Regions from separate parts of the Actinocorallia lasiicapitis genome, predicted to be linked through region 1. Evidence: riboswitches for the same ligand, from Rfam matches in the RefSeq annotation. Region 1 holds a riboswitch; the other holds the start of a gene.
What was found. Region 1 has a riboswitch for cyclic di-AMP ahead of ACYVE7_RS14600 (CHAP domain-containing protein). Riboswitches for the same ligand answer to the same signal wherever they lie in the genome.
Positions count from the first base shown of each region.

Region 2: it holds a riboswitch for cyclic di-AMP, as region 1 does, so the genes downstream of both, ACYVE7_RS18805 (C40 family peptidase) here and ACYVE7_RS14600 (CHAP domain-containing protein) in region 1, are expected to answer to the same signal.

Region 1 covers NZ_BAAGZI010000106.1:345-8,622, forward strand. Annotated here, with positions in the region: partial or broken gene ACYVE7_RS14580 (DEDD exonuclease domain-containing protein) at 1-1,081, opposite strand, end outside; gene ACYVE7_RS14585 (NYN domain-containing protein) at 1,206-2,474, shown strand; gene ACYVE7_RS14590 (C40 family peptidase) at 2,564-3,562, shown strand; cyclic di-AMP (ydaO/yuaA leader) riboswitch at 3,935-4,154, shown strand; gene ACYVE7_RS14595 (C40 family peptidase) at 4,147-4,722, shown strand; cyclic di-AMP (ydaO/yuaA leader) riboswitch at 4,829-5,010, shown strand; gene ACYVE7_RS14600 (CHAP domain-containing protein) at 5,022-5,759, shown strand; gene ACYVE7_RS14605 (ATP-binding cassette domain-containing protein) at 5,837-6,184, opposite strand; gene ACYVE7_RS14610 (ABC transporter permease subunit) at 6,181-8,278, opposite strand, start outside.
Region 2 covers NZ_BAAGZI010000164.1:135-7,611, forward strand. Annotated here, with positions in the region: partial or broken gene ACYVE7_RS18785 (FHA domain-containing protein) at 1-332, shown strand, start outside; gene ACYVE7_RS18790 (hypothetical protein) at 559-1,905, shown strand; gene ACYVE7_RS18795 (Uma2 family endonuclease) at 1,909-2,535, opposite strand; gene typA (translational GTPase TypA) at 2,699-4,549, opposite strand; cyclic di-AMP (ydaO/yuaA leader) riboswitch at 4,734-4,872, shown strand; gene ACYVE7_RS18805 (C40 family peptidase) at 4,875-5,777, shown strand; gene ACYVE7_RS18810 (hypothetical protein) at 5,918-6,100, opposite strand; gene ACYVE7_RS18815 ((deoxy)nucleoside triphosphate pyrophosphohydrolase) at 6,227-6,619, opposite strand; gene ACYVE7_RS18820 (SEC-C domain-containing protein) at 6,629-7,402, opposite strand; gene ACYVE7_RS18825 (GNAT family N-acetyltransferase) at 7,438-7,477, shown strand, end outside.

The DNA of each region.
Region 1 (8,278 bases):
GCCGGATCGGGGCCGTCTCGTACAGGGCGGCCCTGGCGTCCTCCGCGACGCGGGTGCTGGGGAACGGGCCGAGGTAGGCGCTCTCGTCGGCCTTGCACTCGCGGACCACCGACAGACGGGGGAACGGTTCGGCCGTCAGCTTCAGCCAGAGGGCGCGCTCGGGGAACTTCGACCGGCGGTTGTAGCGCGGCTTGTGCTCGGCGATCAGCCGGAGCTCGCGGATCTCGGCCTCCAGCGCCGTCGCGCACGGGATGGTCCGCACCCGCTCCGCGATGCCGATCATCTCCCGGACCCGGCCGCGGGTCTCCGACGCGGTGAAATAGGACCGCACCCGGGTGCGCAGATCGCCGCTCTTGCCGATGTACAGCGGCTCGCCCTTGAGGTCTTCGAACACGTAGACGCCGGGGCCGCGCGGCACCCGGTCGGCGAGATGTCGTTTGGCCTGCTGCTCGGGCGTCGGCGTCTTGGCGAAGGACTTGGCCTCCTCCAGCGAGGTGACGCCGAACGAGCCGAGCCGTTCGATCAGCCCGTGCAGGACGTCGACGGTGGCGCGGGCGTCGGCGAGCGCCCGGTGGTTGGGGGTGGTCTCGGCGCGGAAGAACCGGGCGAGGGTGCCCAGTTTGCGGTTGGGCACCTCGTCGCGGGTCAGCACGCGGCGCGCCAGATCCGCGGTGTCGAGGACCGGGAAGTTCGGCCACGGGTAGCCGAGTCGCGCGCACGCCGCCTTGAGGAAACCGGTGTCGAACGGCGCGTTGTGCGCGACCAGCACCGAGCCCGCCGCGAACTCCAGAAAACTCGGCACCACCTCGGCGACCTTCGGCGCGCGCGTCACCATCGCCTGGGTGATCCCGGTCAGCACGGTGATGAACGGCGGGATCTCCAGCCCGCAGTCGACCAGGGTGCCGAACTCGCCGAGCACGCGGCCGCCGCGGACCTTCACCGCGCCGATCTCGGTGATGCCCGCTTCGGCCGCGGAGCCGCCGGTGGTCTCCAGGTCGACGACCACGAAGGTGACGTCGGCGAGCGGAGTGCCCAGATCCGCGAGCGTCCCCTGGACCGGCCCTCCCTGAACAGGTTGCATGTCCGGCACGGTAAGGCCTGCGTCTGACAAAACCCATGGCAACCTAGGAGTGACCGGTAGGCATCGTTGAAAGGAGCAGACCATCGACGCCGAGGAACGTCTCCAGCGCCCCCTGCCTGAAGCGGTGCGCCAGATCGTGGTGGAGGCGGCCGCCGAGGTGCTCGGGGCGCTGCCCGCCGACGAGATCCCCGTGCCGTTGCGGCAGATCGCGAAGTTCCGGCCGCAGAGCCGCGCCAAACAGGGCGCTGTGCCCATCGCGGCCCGGCTGGAGACCGATCCCGGCTTCCGGGAGAAGGTCGCCAAACCGCTGCGCGACGCCCAGCCGGAGCTCTGCCAGGCGCTGGAGGCGGGGGATCTGCCCGCGGCGGTCGATCCGGTCAAGCTGGCCGCGCTGGCCTATCTGCTGCGCCCGAAGGGCTGGACCGAGCGGGTCGAGGCGGCCCGCGCCGAGCTGGAACGGGGCGTCAGCGCCGCTCAGGAGGCCGAGACGGCCCGTACGGTCGCCGCGTTGAAGGAGCAGCTCGCCGAGGCCAAGAAGGAGCGCGGGGGCGAACTGGACCGCGTCAGGGGCGAGCTGAAGGACGCCAGGATCGAGATCGCCGATCTCCGGCGCAGGCTGCACGACGAGCGCAAGGCGGCCAAGGCGGCGCAGGAGCGGGCCGTGGCGGTCGAGACGCGCCAGGAGGGCGACCGGACCGAGACCCTGGCGGCGCTGGCCGGCGCCGAGAAGGAGCTGAAGAGCCTGCGCGCCCGCCTCGGCCAGGCCGAGGCGGCGCTGGAGAGCAGCCGCAAGGCCGCCCGCGAGGGCCGCAAACTCGAGGACATCAGGCTCCGGCTGCTGCTCGACACCCTGGTCGACGCCGCCCAGGGGGTCCGCAGCGAGCTCAACCTGCCCGCCGTGATCATGAAACCGGCGGATCTGGCTGGGGGAGTGGACCCGGCCGCGGCAGGGGGCGCGGGGCGCTCCCTGTCGGAGAACGATCCGCAGCTTTTCAACCAGCTTCTGGCGATGCCGCAGGTCCATCTGATCGTGGACGGCTACAACGTCACCAAGACCGGGTACGGCGAGCTTCCGCTGGCCGACCAGCGCAACCGGCTGATCAGCGGGCTCGGCGGCCTGTCCGCCCAGACCCAGGCCGAGATCACCTGCGTCTTCGACGGCGCCTCGATCGACGGCCATGTCGCCGTCCAGGCCCCGCGCGGGGTCCGGGTGCTGTTCAGCAGGCCAGGTCAGATCGCCGACGAGCTGATCGGCGAGCTGGTCAGGGTCGAGCCGCCGGGCCGGGTGGTCGTGGTGGTCTCCTCCGACCAGGAGGTCGCGGCGTCGGCCCGGCGGGCGGGGGCCCGTCCCGCCACTTCGTCGCTCCTGCTCAGAAGGCTCGGCAGATTCTGACAATTCCGGCGTTTAGGTTGAGCGGCGGTGGTGTTCTTCACTAAGGTCAACAGCTGACAAACCAGTGCAAGAAGGGGCGTTCGTCAGCCGTGGCCAATCGTCAGCTCCCCCGTCGCTGGGCGGCCGCCTGCGTCCCGTTCTCCCTGGCCGTCACGCTGGTCTGGTCGCTGCCCGGCGCCGCGTACGCCGCGCCCAAGCCGACCAAGGCGCAGGTCCAGGCACAGCTCAACAAGCTCAACCACAAGGTCGACCTGCTCGTCGACAAGCTGAACAAGGCCAACGGCGAACTGAAGATCGCCAAGCGGAAGATGGACGCCGCCGACCGCGCCGCCAAACGCGAAACCGCGAACTTCGACAAGGCCAGGCTCGGGATCGTCCAGATGGCCCAGGACGCCTACAAGTCGGGCGACATGAACGTCGCCTCGCTGGTGTCGTCCGGCGACCCGCAGAACCTGCTCGACCAGGTCTCGCTCTTCTCCCAGGTGTCGACCAGCCGCGGCGACAAGATCCGCGAGTTCCTCAACGCCGCGCAGCGCCGCGAGCGCGAGAAGGGCCGCGCCAAGGACTCCCTGGCGACCGTCCAGGTCAAGGTCAAGGAGATCCGCGGCCAGAAGGCCGAGATCGACGGCCAGGTCGCCGAGCAGAAGAAGCTGCTGCGCAAGCTCGGGGTCGACCCCGACAAGCCCAAGACCGGCCCGACCGGCGGCACCTACGACGGCCCGGCCAGCGGCGCCCCCCGCAAGGCCCTCGACTACGCCTTCGCCCAGAAGGGCAAGCCGTACGTCTACGGCGGCGACGGCCCCAACGGGTTCGACTGCTCGGGTCTGACCATGATGGCCTGGCGTGCCGCAGGTGTATCCCTTTCGCACAACGCCGCGGCGCAGTGGGCTTCGCTGGCCGACAAGAGGGTCGCCTACGCGGACCTTCAACCCGGTGACCTGGTCTTCTTCCGCCAGCTCGGCCATGTGGGCCTCTATGTGGGCGGCGGGCAGATGATTCACGCTCCGTCCACGGGTGATGTGGTTCGGGTGGTTTCGATTACCTCTGGGTACTACCGCTCTACTTATTACGGTGCGGCCCGTCCCTGACGCCCTGTGTAACCGGCGTCACAGGGTGAGACCTGTGTCACTCCACAGGCAAAGCCCGCTTCACCTGCGCAGACGTTCTTTTGCGTCGCGTTTGCCTTTCCACGGTTCTTTGATACCTTCGAAGAGTCGCAACGTTATCCAAGCGTTGCCACAACGGGCGGCGCCCTCCAGGCGTCGCAGTGGAGCTGTCTGATAAAGACACCCGCCGACCGGCTGTCCCGAGAGCCGGTGTCGTCGAAGACACCGAGGCCGCGCATGGAAGCGCAGGGCAGAGATCTACGGTACGGCGTCACAACCCCAAACCCGTAAGTCGCACGACTGCGACGGAACCGACAAGGGTGTTCCGTCTGGGCATCATCACGCCCTCAGGTCGTCGCGACAGCGCCGAGTCCGCGAATCTCGCGGAGCCGGGGACCCAATCCCGCAGGCAACTGGCACCGCCCCCAATCGGTGTCCGTCATGCCCGCGGTACCCCGGGGTGAATCGGCCGCCCATGAGCTGAGCTTCTCGCTCGCAGCGGTGGGTGGCCGTAGGACGAACTTCCAGTCCGAACCCGTCAGCTAACCCGGTAGGCGCATGGAAGAGTGGAGATTCCCCTGTCCCGCAACCTTGGCACCTGCCTGCCCTCGTCCGGCCGTAGACGCGTGAAGCTGGCCACCGGCCTGCTCGCCGCCACCGCGGTCATGACCCCGGTCCTCGCCGTCCCGGCGCAGGCCGAGGCGGCCACCAGTTCGGTGGCGACGGCGACGAAGACCAAGAAGGCCAAGAAGTCCTGGTCACAGCGGCAGAAGACCGCGCAGAAGGCCCTCACCTGGGCCAAGAAGAAGAAGGGCAAGCCGTACCGCTGGGGTGCGTCGGGTCCCAACGCCTTCGACTGCTCCGGTCTGATCGGCTACGTCTACCGCAAGGCCGGCGTGAAGCTGCCCCGCACCACCGGCTCGATCTACCGGGCCGTCGGCAACAAGATCTCGTGGAAGAACCTCGCCCCTGGCGACCTGGTGTTCTTCTACGGCGGTCGTAGCCACGTCGGCATCGTGTCGAAGGTCGTCGGCAAGAAGGTCTACATGATCCACTCGCCGCGCACCGGAGACCACGTCCGCCAGGTTCTGCTCGACAAGTACCGCAAGAACTCCTTCAACGGAGCGGTCCGCCCCTACTAGGGGCCGTGCCGTGCGGGTCGGAAGCCCCCGAACCCTCCGGGGCTTCCGATACCGCTGAACCTCTTCCTTCATCAAGTCATATTCGCGGGACGCGACCTCGGTCGAGGCCGTCCTCCCGCCGAGTCCGCTTCACAGCGGAGCCGGGGACCCAATCGTTGCGGCGCACAGGCGCCGGAGCACGGGGTGAATCGGGAAAGGCGAGCTGGAACGCTCCACTCGCTGCTTCCGTAGGGCTTATTCCAGGCCCGAATCCGTCAGCTAACCCGGTAGGCGGCATGGAAAGCTAGGAGCAAAGCAGTATGTCCGGTCTGCACCGTAAGTCCGCCCATCTGTCTCTGAAGATCGCCGGTGGCCTCCTCGCCGGCGCCGCCGCCGTCAGCACCTTCGCCGTCTCGGCCGCCAACGCCGATGAGAAGCCCGCCGGTTCCGCCCAGGCCATCGCGCTGCCGCAGTACCCGTTCCCCGAGGCCATCCTGTCCGGCGGCACCGTCGCCGACGCCGAGAAGGCCGCCGTGTCCGAGCAGAAGAAGGCCGAGAAGGCCGCCACCGCCACCGCCGCCGACATGATCGCGAAGGCGAAGAGCCAGCTCGGCCACTCCGAAGACCGCAAGGGCCACACCAAGTTCTCGGAGTGGTACTCCAAGACCGACCGCGCCGGTGAGACCATCTCCCGCGACGGCGGCAGCCGCAAGGGCTACCTCGCCGCCCAGTGGTGCGACATGTTCGTCTCCTGGACCGCCAGCCAGGTCGGCGCCGCCGACACCGTCGGCCAGGACGCCTGGACCGTCGCCCACGCCAAGTGGTTCAAGGCCAACGGCAAGTGGAGCAACACCCCCAAGCCCGGCGCGATCGTCTTCTTCGACTGGAAGGGCTCCAAGCGCCTGGACGCCATCGACCACGTCGGCATCGTCGAGAAGGCCAAGAACGGCAAGGTCTACACGGTCGAGGGCAACACCTCCAACAAGGTGCAGACCCACGTCCGCAAGCCCGGCCAGATCGTCGGCTACGGCATTCCGGACTACGCGCCCGCCAAGTAGGCCGCAGTACGGTAAATCTCAGTGTGACAAGCCTCGTCCCAGGGCCCCGGCTCGTGCACGCTCCACCGGTCATAGGATCACCGACCATGGACGCGCACCCGCCCGGGCCCTCGGCGTTTCCCCGAAGATGCCTGCTCGCGGCGGCCCCGCTGCTGGCCGTCGCCGCCTGCGCCAAGGGCCGCCCCGGCCCTGCCGAGCCTCCCGCAGCCACGGCTTCCACCGTCGGCTCCGATCCGCACCCGCCCCGCGGACGGTTTCCGCAGCCCGGTGACGACGTCGAACAGCGTCGTCTTCCCTGCCCCGTTAGGCCCGATGATCCCGTGCACGCCACCCACCGGGACGCTCAGCGACACCTCCGACAGCGCCTGGATCCCGCCGAACCGCACACTGACCCCGCTGACGTCCAGCGCGCTCGCCCCGCTCATGACCGTCCTCCGATGCCCAGGTAGGCGGTGGTGAGCTGGTCGGGGTCCACGTCGGCGCGCGGCCCCGTCCAGGAGATCGTGCCGCCGGTCATGCAGGCGACGGTGTCGGCGTGCTCCAGCACCTCGCTGGCCTTCTCCTCGACGACGAGCAGCGCCACCCCCCGCGCCCGCAGCTCCCCGAACAGCTCGAAGATCTGCTGGACGACGAGCGGTGCGAGCCCCAGCGACGGCTCGTCGGCGATCAGCACCCGGGGCGGCCTGACCAGTGCGGGAGCCAGCGCCAGGAGCTGCTGTTCCCCGCCCGACAGCGACCCCGCCGCGACGCCTTGGCGCGCCGCGAGCTGCGGAAACCGGGCGTAGGCGCGGGCCCGGTCGGCGGCGTCGGGCAGCCAGGTGGTCAGGTTCTCCTCGACGGTCAGCCCGGGGAACACGCCGCGCCCTTCCGGCGCGAGGAAGACGGCTTCCCGGCTGCGCGCGTGGGAGGGCAGCGCGGTGATGTCGGTTCCGGCCAGCAGCACCCGTCCTGCGGTGGGGGTGACCGCGCCGATCGCGACGGCGCAGGCGGTGGTCTTGCCCGCGCCGTTCGCGCCGACCAGCGCGACGATCTCCCCGGCCCGTACCGCGAGGTCGACTCCGCGCAGCACCGGCACGTCCCCGTACCCCGCCGAGACCGAGGCGAGGCGCAGCACGGCGTCGTCCTCCTCTTCCGGCGGGGCGGCGGCCACGACTTCGGGCGGTGGTTGCGCGCGGTGCCGCCGCCGGTGGCGGCGCTCGGCGAACTGGGCGAGCACCCCGTCGGGATGCTGCGCGAGGATCATCCCGCCGAGCCCGAACAGCGCCGCCTCGAAGTGCGCCGACTCGCTGAGGTGGCGGAGCACCAGCTCCCCGCCCAACCCCATGATCAGCCCGCCGACGACCGCGCCGCCGACCCGCCGCACCCCCTGCAGGACGATCACCGCCAGCCAGAGGAACCCCAGATTGACCCGCAGGTCGCTGGCGAAGATCTGCCCGGCGAACGTCGCGTACAGCACCCCGCCCAGCCCCGCGACGGCCGACGCGACCGCGAACAGCATCAGTTGGGTTCGCACCGCCGACACCCCGACGACCTGGGCGGCGGTGGGCGCGGACCGCACGGCGAGGATCGCCCGTCCCGACGGGGAGCGTTCCAGGTTCCGGATCAGCACGGCGACGATCCCGATGAGCGCGAGCAGCAGCACGATCCGGGTGCGCGGGTCGGTGGTGTCGGTGGAGCCGAAGGTGAGGGCGGGGAAGGTCCAGCCGAGGGTGCCGTTGCTGAACGTGTCGATCTGGAAGAGCACCTGGTCGGCGAGGAGCCCGAGCGCGAGCGTCGCCAGGGCCAGCACCTTGCCGCCGAGGCGCAGCGCGGGCAGCGCGACGATCAGCCCCGCGGCGACGGCTGCGGCCATGCCGAGCACGACGGCCAGCGGGAACGGCAGCCCCTTGCTGACGCAGAGCCCGGCGGTGAGGGCGGCGAGCGCCGCGAACGACGCCTGCGCCAGGTTGACCATGCCGCCGATGCCCGTCATCACGACGAACGAGCAGAAGATCAGCGAAAGGCTGAGCCCGTAGGCGACGAGCCCGGCCCGGTAGTCGTCGGCGAACAGCAGCGCCCAGCCGAAGAACAGCAGCCCGGAGACCGTCCAGGGCAGGACGCGGCGCCAGCGCGGCAGGTCGGCGAGGTGGTCGGGCGGCGGCGCGTCCTGCGCGATCGACCCCGCCACCCGCGACCGCGACCGGTTCAGCAGGACCAGCCCGAGCAGCAGCAGGATCGCCGGGACGGCCGTGCGCAGCCCCGTCACCTGCTCGGCGAAGTCGGCGTACCCCGCGACCAGGTTCTGGACGACGCCGAGCGCGAGCCCGGCGGCGAACGTCACCGGGATGGAGCGGAGCCGGCCGAACACCGACGCGGTGGCGGCCGCGAACAGCAGGACGGTGAACGCGGTCTGGTCGAGGCCGAGCACGGGCACCGCGAGAATCCCGGCGAGCGCGGCCAGCACCGAGCCGAGCATCCACGCCTGCGCGGACGCGGCGTCGGCGTCGATCCCACGCCAGGTGGCGAGCTGCCGGGAGTCG
Region 2 (7,477 bases), on a different contig from region 1:
AGCCGCTGCGCTCGGTCCCCGGCCAGCCTTCGCTGCGCCTGCAGTTCCCGACCGGTGAACTGAGCGTCACCATGGGCCAGCATCTGGTGCTGGGCCGCGACGCGGGCCAGTCGCCCGCCGCCGCGACCTTCACCCAGTACGACAACGTGTCCCGCAAGCACGCGACGGTCTGGCTCGACCCGTCGGGCGTGGCGAAGGTCCGCGACGAACGCTCCACGAACGGAACGTTCGTCAACGGCGAGCGCCTGTCCCCCGGCGTCGAGGCGTTCCTCCAGGACGGCGACTCCCTCCGCCTGGCCGCGGACGTCACCGGCACCATCCACCTGGCCTGACCGACTCCGAAAAGGGCCGCCCTTCCGGGCGGCCCTTTTTCGCTTCCCCGGCCTGGCCTGAGCCGGTCGGGGCGGGTCGGTCCGGCATCATGATGCGGATCAGGTGAACTGATCTTGAAGATTTGTCATCTAAGTCACTACTGAGGCGGATCTGACGGTCTGGTGGTGACTGGTCTAGACCGTCTACGATTCCGGATCGGAATACTCGGATACTGAAGGCAGCCGAATGCGTCGTTCTCTCTCCCTGTTCGCGGTCGTCGCGGTCGCGGGTGCGCTGCTGCCCGGCGCGGCGGCGGCCGCGGACCCGATCACCGAGGTGGCCTACCTGCTGAAGGCGGACCTCACGGCGGTCGACACCGCGCACCCCGTAGTGAAGATCACCGGGAAGCTGCTGGTGGCGGGGACGGCCACCCCGGTCGTCGGGAAGAAGCCGGCGTTCCTCGCCAAGGGGGACCCGCGGGCGAAGTTCAGCGACGCCAAGACCGGCGACGACGGCGAGTTCACCGTCACCTACACGGCCAGCGGTTCGGCCGCGGACAAGGTCTCGATCTCCGGCGCGACCCCGTCCGACCTGCCGGGTGTCATCGCCGGGACTGACGCCGACCAGATCGTCGAGGTGAAGGTCACGACCGTCCCGACGAAGCTCACGGTGGCTGCGGACAAGCTCGCGATCGACCCGGGCGAGCCGCTGAAGCTCAGCGGCAGGCTGACCGCGGGCGACGAGCCCGTCGGCGGCGCCCAGGTCAAGCTCACGGGCCACGGGGTCGGCGACTGCACGATCGGCGCGGTCACCGCGGACACCGGCGCCGACGGCGGCTTCGCCGCGACGGTCCGGCCGGAGTGCTGGATCGACCGGTTCACCGCGTCGGCCGTCCCGGACGGGCTGCTCCGCCCGTCCTCCGCCGAGACCGGCACGATCTTCGTCAGGGGCCGTTCGGCGATCTCCCTGGAGTCCAGGATCGACGCCCATGGCAGGGTCTCGCTCGGCGGGGTGCTGAACCCCGCGACGGCCGGGGCGAGCGTCCCGATCGAGTTCTCCGCGAACGGCCGCACCGGCTGGAAGCGGATCAAGACCCTGACCAGCGCCGCCGACGGCTCGTTCCGCGCCTCGTTCACCTACAAGCACGCCGGTCACTGGCGGGCCCGCCGGTTCGGCACCGCCCAGGCGGCTCCGGCGACCAGCCCGGTCGTGAAGGCGTGGCGCAAGCCCGTCCGGGTGACCAAGCAGAAGCTCTCCCCCGGCAAGATCAGGTACCGGAAGAAGGCGACGCTGTCGGGCGTCCTCCAGCAGTCCACGGCTCCGGGCCGCTGGAAGCCGTTCGCCAAGCGCACCCTGAAGGTCTGGTTCACCTGCGACGCCAAGAAGGCCAAGGGTTACCGTTTCAGCGCCGGCACCGTGAAGACCGACGCCAGGGGCCGGTTCACCAAGAAGGTCACCGCCCGCTGCACGGGCGCCTTCTACGTCGAGTACCCGGGCGCCTCCGGCTACTTCGCGCTCACCTCGAAGCGGGCCAAGCTGAAGGTCTCCGGCGCCCCGCCCATCGTCATCGACACCCGCCGCACCCGCCCGTGACCGTCAGGCCGCGTCCCAGCAAAGCCACTCGGCCGTGTTGATGCCCGCCACCCCGAAGTGCTCGGGCAGCACGACCGGCTCCCCGAACCCCCACGACTCCTCCTGCAGATAGGCCCCCGCCCTCTCGTCCGGAACGGAGTAGAGCGTCACCCTCGCAACCTTCGGATCGCGGTCGACGAGAAGGTAGTAGGGAATCCCCGCTCGCGCGTACCCCTGCCACTTGGTCGGCTTCCGCGCGCCCGCTCGGGGTCGGCGGTCCTGGTCCGCGTTCGACTTCGAGGTGACCTCAACGACCAGCTCGACCTGGTCCGAGACGAGGATGTGCTCGCCCACGTCCTTGGCGAGGGACCCGTCCATGATCACGAGATCCGGGATACAGCCGTCCTCGATGCCGATGAGGTCCAAGCCGTCCCCCTGGAAGCACCGCCACGGGAACTCCGGATCGTTGTAGCGCATCCCCCGGAACGGCAGCCCCAGATCCTCGATGATGCTGTTGTGAGGATGCTTCGGTGCCCTCGACACGACGATCTCCCCACCGATGATCTCCACCCGCAGCGTCTCAGGCAGGTGGAGGAAGTCCGCCAGCTCCCCCCGCACCCACATCGCGTACGGGGTGTCAGGGAAAAGCACGTCATGAACCGGAACCTGAGCAATGGTCACCTGAGGCTCCCTTCCCATCACGATCAGCTCCGGTCGTCATCGTAGGGTCGTCCGTGTCTCAGAGTAGTCAGAACGCATGGAAAAAGCCCGCCTCCTCCTGGTGGGAGGGGGCGGGCTTCGGTGTTCGGGGAAGTTAGTTGCGCTTGGCGCGGGCGGCGGTGCGCTCGCGTTCCTTGGAGTCGAGGACGACCTTGCGGAGGCGGACGGCCGTGGGGGTGATCTCGACGCACTCGTCTTCGCGGATGAACTCCAGGGCGGCTTCCATGGAGAGCTTCTTCGGCGGGGTGAGGCGGTCGAACTCCTCGGCCGTGGAGGAGCGGATGTTCGTCTTCTGCTTCTCCTTGGTGATGTTGATGTTCATGTCGTCGGCGCGCGAGTTCTCGCCGACGATCATGCCCTCGTACACCTCGGTGGCGGGGTCGACGAACAGGGTGCCGCGTTCCTGCAGGTTGAACATGGCGTAAGTCGTGGCGTTGCCGGAGCGGTCGGAGACCAGGGAGCCGGTCGGGCGGGTGCGCAGCTCGCCGAACCACGGCTCGTACTTCTCGAAGACCTGGTGGGCGATGCCGGTGCCGCGGGTCTCGGTGAGGAACTCGGTGCGGAACCCGATCAGGCCGCGGGCCGGGACCAGGAACTCCATCCGGATCCAGCCGGTGCCGTGGTTGGTCATGTGCTCCATCCGGCCCTTGCGGACGGCGAGGAGCTGGGTCAGCGCGCCGAGGTACTCCTCGGGAGCGTCGATCGTCAGGCGTTCCACCGGCTCGTGGATCTTGCCGTTGATCTCCTTGGTGACGACCTGCGGCTTGCCGAGGATCAGCTCGTAGCCTTCCCGGCGCATGGTCTCGACCAGGATGGCGAGCGCGAGCTCACCACGGCCCTGGACCTCCCAGGCGTCGGGACGCTCGGTCGGCAGGATCCGCACCGAGACGTTGCCGACCAGTTCGCGGTCGAGCCGGTCCTTGACGAGACGGGCGGTGACCTTGGTGCCCTTCTCGCGACCGGCGAGCGGCCCCGTGTTGGTGCCGAGCCGCATCGAGATGGCGGGCTCGTCCACGGTGATCAGCGGCAGGGCGACCGGGTTCTCCGGGTCGGCGAGGGTCTCACCGATCATGATCTCCGGGATGCCCGCGATCGCGATGATGTCGCCGGGGCCCGCGGACTCGGCGGGCTTGCGCTCGAGCGCCTCGGTCATCAGCAGCTCGGTGATCTTCACTCGCTGCATGGTGCCGTCGGTCTTGCACCAGGTGACCTGCTGGCCCTTCTTGATCGTGCCGTTGTGCACGCGGCAGAGCGCGATACGGCCGAGGAAGGGGGACGCGTCGAGGTTGGTGACGTGCGCCTGGAGCGGGGCGTCCGGGTCGTAGGACGGCGCCGGAATCGTCTCGTTGATGACCTTGAACAGCGGCTCGAGGTCCTCGGAGTCCGGCATCTCGCCGTTCTCGGGCTTGTTCATCGAGGCGCGGCCGGCCCGCGAGGAGGCGTAGACGATCGGGAAGTCGATCTGCTCCTCGGTGGCGTCGAGGTCCATGAAGAGCTCGTAGACCTCTTCGATGACCTCGTCGATCCGCGAGTCGGGGCGGTCGACCTTGTTGATCACCAGGATGACGGGCAGCTTGGCTGCGAAGGCCTTGCGCAGCACGAACCTGGTCTGGGGCAGCGGCCCCTCGGACGCGTCCACGAGCAGCACGACGCCGTCGACCATGGACAGGCCGCGCTCGACCTCACCGCCGAAGTCGGCGTGGCCCGGCGTGTCGATGATGTTCAGCAACATGCCGTTGTGGCGTACCGCGGTGTTCTTCGCGAGAATGGTGATCCCCTTCTCGCGCTCGAGGTCGTTGGAGTCCATGACGCGGTCGTCGACCGACTGGTTGTCGCGGAAGGCCCCGGACTGCCAGAGCATGGCGTCGACGAGGGTGGTCTTTCCGTGGTCGACGTGGGCGACGATCGCGACGTTGCGCAGGTCATCACGGGTGGCGATGGGCATGAAAGTCCGGCTTCCTCATGTCGGATTCGCCGCGCCTACGTGATCTCCAGATCGGACCCTGGCGGCGTGAAAGAACGTATGTGCACCCGATTCTAGTCTGCTCGCGGCCCAGCCCCTGACCACGAGGTGGAGTTTGTCATCTCTTGACCCTTTGCATATGTTCCGTCCCATTCCGGTCGCTGCGTGACCGGGAACGCCGAATCCCCGCACCGTGCGGGGAGCCGGGGACCCACGTCCCCCCGGGGTGAATCCGCTCCCCAGCGGTAGGGCGACTCTCCGCCCGAACCCGTCAGCTAACCCGGTAGGCGCCCGAGAGAGGAACCCCGTGAAGGGTGCCCGATTCGTGCTGGCCGCCTCCGTGGCGGCGAGCCTGAGCGTCATCGCTTTCCAGCCCGCGGCTCAGGCCGCCGCTCCCTCCCCCACCGCACTCCAGGACCGTCTCGACGCCCTGACGGCCGAGGCCGCGAACCTGCGGATCGAGGTGCGGCAGCGCACCGACGCCTCCGTCCTGGCACGCGACGGCGCCGCCTTCGACGCCACGGCCCTGGCGGGCCTCACCGACCAGGCGACCGAGCTCGCCCCGCAGGTGGACGCCGCCCGCGACCGCGTCTCCACCATGGACAAGATCTCCGACTGGTTCGGCGGCAACGCCGACGCCGAGCAAGCCGACGCGCTTGCGGGACGGCTGTCGGCGCTGCGCGCACAGATCACCACGACCTCCGCCGCCGCGGACTCCTCACGGCTCGACGCCGAGCAGGCCGGTGACGCTGTCGAGGCCGCCGAGAAGGAGGCCGCGGACGTCGCCGCCGAGCTCGGCACGGTCAAGGCGCAGCTCACGAAGTACTACACGGTCGGCGGGGTGACGATCTTCGGTGACTCGGTCGCCGCGAAGGCCACCCGCGCGGCGCTCGGCAAGCTCGGCAAGCCGTACGTCTGGGCGGCCGCGGGCCCCGACGCGTTCGACTGCTCGGGCCTGGCCGTCTGGGCGTACGCGCAGGCCGGACGGAGCGGGCTCGACCACTACACCGGCGCGCTCTACGACACGGGGACGAAGGTGGAACGTTCGGCGCTCAAGCCGGGCGACCTGGTCTTCTTCCACCCCGACCGGCACCACATGGGCATCTACATCGGTGACGGGAAGATGGTGCACGCGCCGTCGTCCGGCGACGTCGTGAAGATCACAGAACTCGCGGAGCGCGACGACTACAACGGGGCCGTCCGGCTCTGATCGCGTCCCGGTAAAGTCCCGGAAAGTCCCGGAAACGGAAGAAAGGCCCTCTCCGCACCGGAGGGCCTTTCTCAGTAGTAGGTATTTCGGAAGTAGGTACTTCTGGATCGGTGACTTTCGGATCGAAGGAGCCGGGATGATCAGCGGCCGATGTAGGTGTCGGCCGCCGGGAGCGTGGTGCCGAACGCACCGCCTGCGGCGAGCAGGGCGGTGGCGATATCACGCTGGCTGAGGTAGGTGAGACCGGCGACGATCGCTGCTGCCGTGAAGGCCACCAGGAAGATCACTGTCGCCCGGAGCGTAACCAGAGTCTGCTCGTTCATGAGAGACACCCCCTTGATCATTTAGCGCTCTGTGATCAAGAGTGCCCCTGATCGAAGTGATCATCTAGGAGGCTCAGGTAACGATTTGGGCACAGCCCGTAACCGATGCGCAGTGTCGTCTTGCCACTACTGAGCGTCGTGAGCCAGATGCGGACGAACCGCCTCGACCACCGGCAAATCCCCCGGTAGCCAGTCGACGTCCATCAACTCATCGTCATCAAGCCAGCGCAGCTCGGCGTGTTCCAGCGCCTGCGGACGCCCTTCGATGAGCGTCGCGGTCCAGACGCGCAGCACCGAAGTGGGGCTCAGCGGCCAGTCGCCGCCGATCCGCTGGAGCGGTTTGATCGTCACTCCGAGTTCTTCCCGGCACTCACGGACCAGCGCGGTCTCGTCCGATTCGCCGGGATCGACCTTGCCGCCCGGCAGCTCCCAGCCGCCCGCCAGCGAGGCGGGCTGCGCCCGCTGCGCGGCCAGCAGCCTGCCGCCCTCGATGATCGCTGCTCCCACCACGATGACCATGCTCACACCTCAGATCTGGGGCCGCCCACAGCACTTTTTGTACTTCGCGCCCGAAGCGCACCAGCACACGGCGTTGCGGTCAGGCGGCCACGGGATGAACGTTCCCTCCGGCGACAGGATCCGGGCGTTCTGGTCGGCGCGCATCGCGCGTTCGATCTCCAGTCTGTCGGTGCCCGGGTAGGTGAAACGGGCGCCTTCCGGCAGCCGGCCGTGGGTGGTGGGGGTCGGCTGCGACGGGCCGAGGTAGGTCGCGACGGCGTCTTCGAGCTCGGGGTCGAGGCCGCCGAGCCGGCGCAGATGGCCGTTGTGGATCCGGATCAGGTCGGGGTCCCAGCCTTCGGCGAGGCCCTGGCGCAGATCGTCGCGGAGCCAGCTGATCGCGAGTTTCTCGTCTTTGAGGTCGTTGGCGAGGACCATCGTGTTCATCAGCGACTCGAGCGGCTCGACCTGGCCGCGCAGCTCCAGCAGGAGTTCGCGGGCGTGCAGGGGTTCGCCGTTGAGCGCGTGGAGGTGGGCGACGGAGCCGAGCTCCTCTTCGCGCACCGCCGGGTCGATGGCGATCAGCCGGTGGGTGGCCTCGATGGCCTCGGCGTAGCGTTCGAGCTTGGTGAGCTGGTCGATCAGCTCATCCAGATACTCGGGGACGGCTTCGTCGCCGAGCGCGCGTGGATCGTCGAGGGCCTCGGCCAGCAGGGCGATCGCGGCGTGCGGACCGCCGCGTTCGAACTCGGCTTCCAGGGCGTCGTCGAGGTCCAGCGGGTTGAACAAGTCGTCAGGCAGCACGATCCACCTTACTGCGCGTGTGGCACCCTCCGGTCATGGACGTCGCGAACCTCACTCTCCCCCGCCACGCCACCC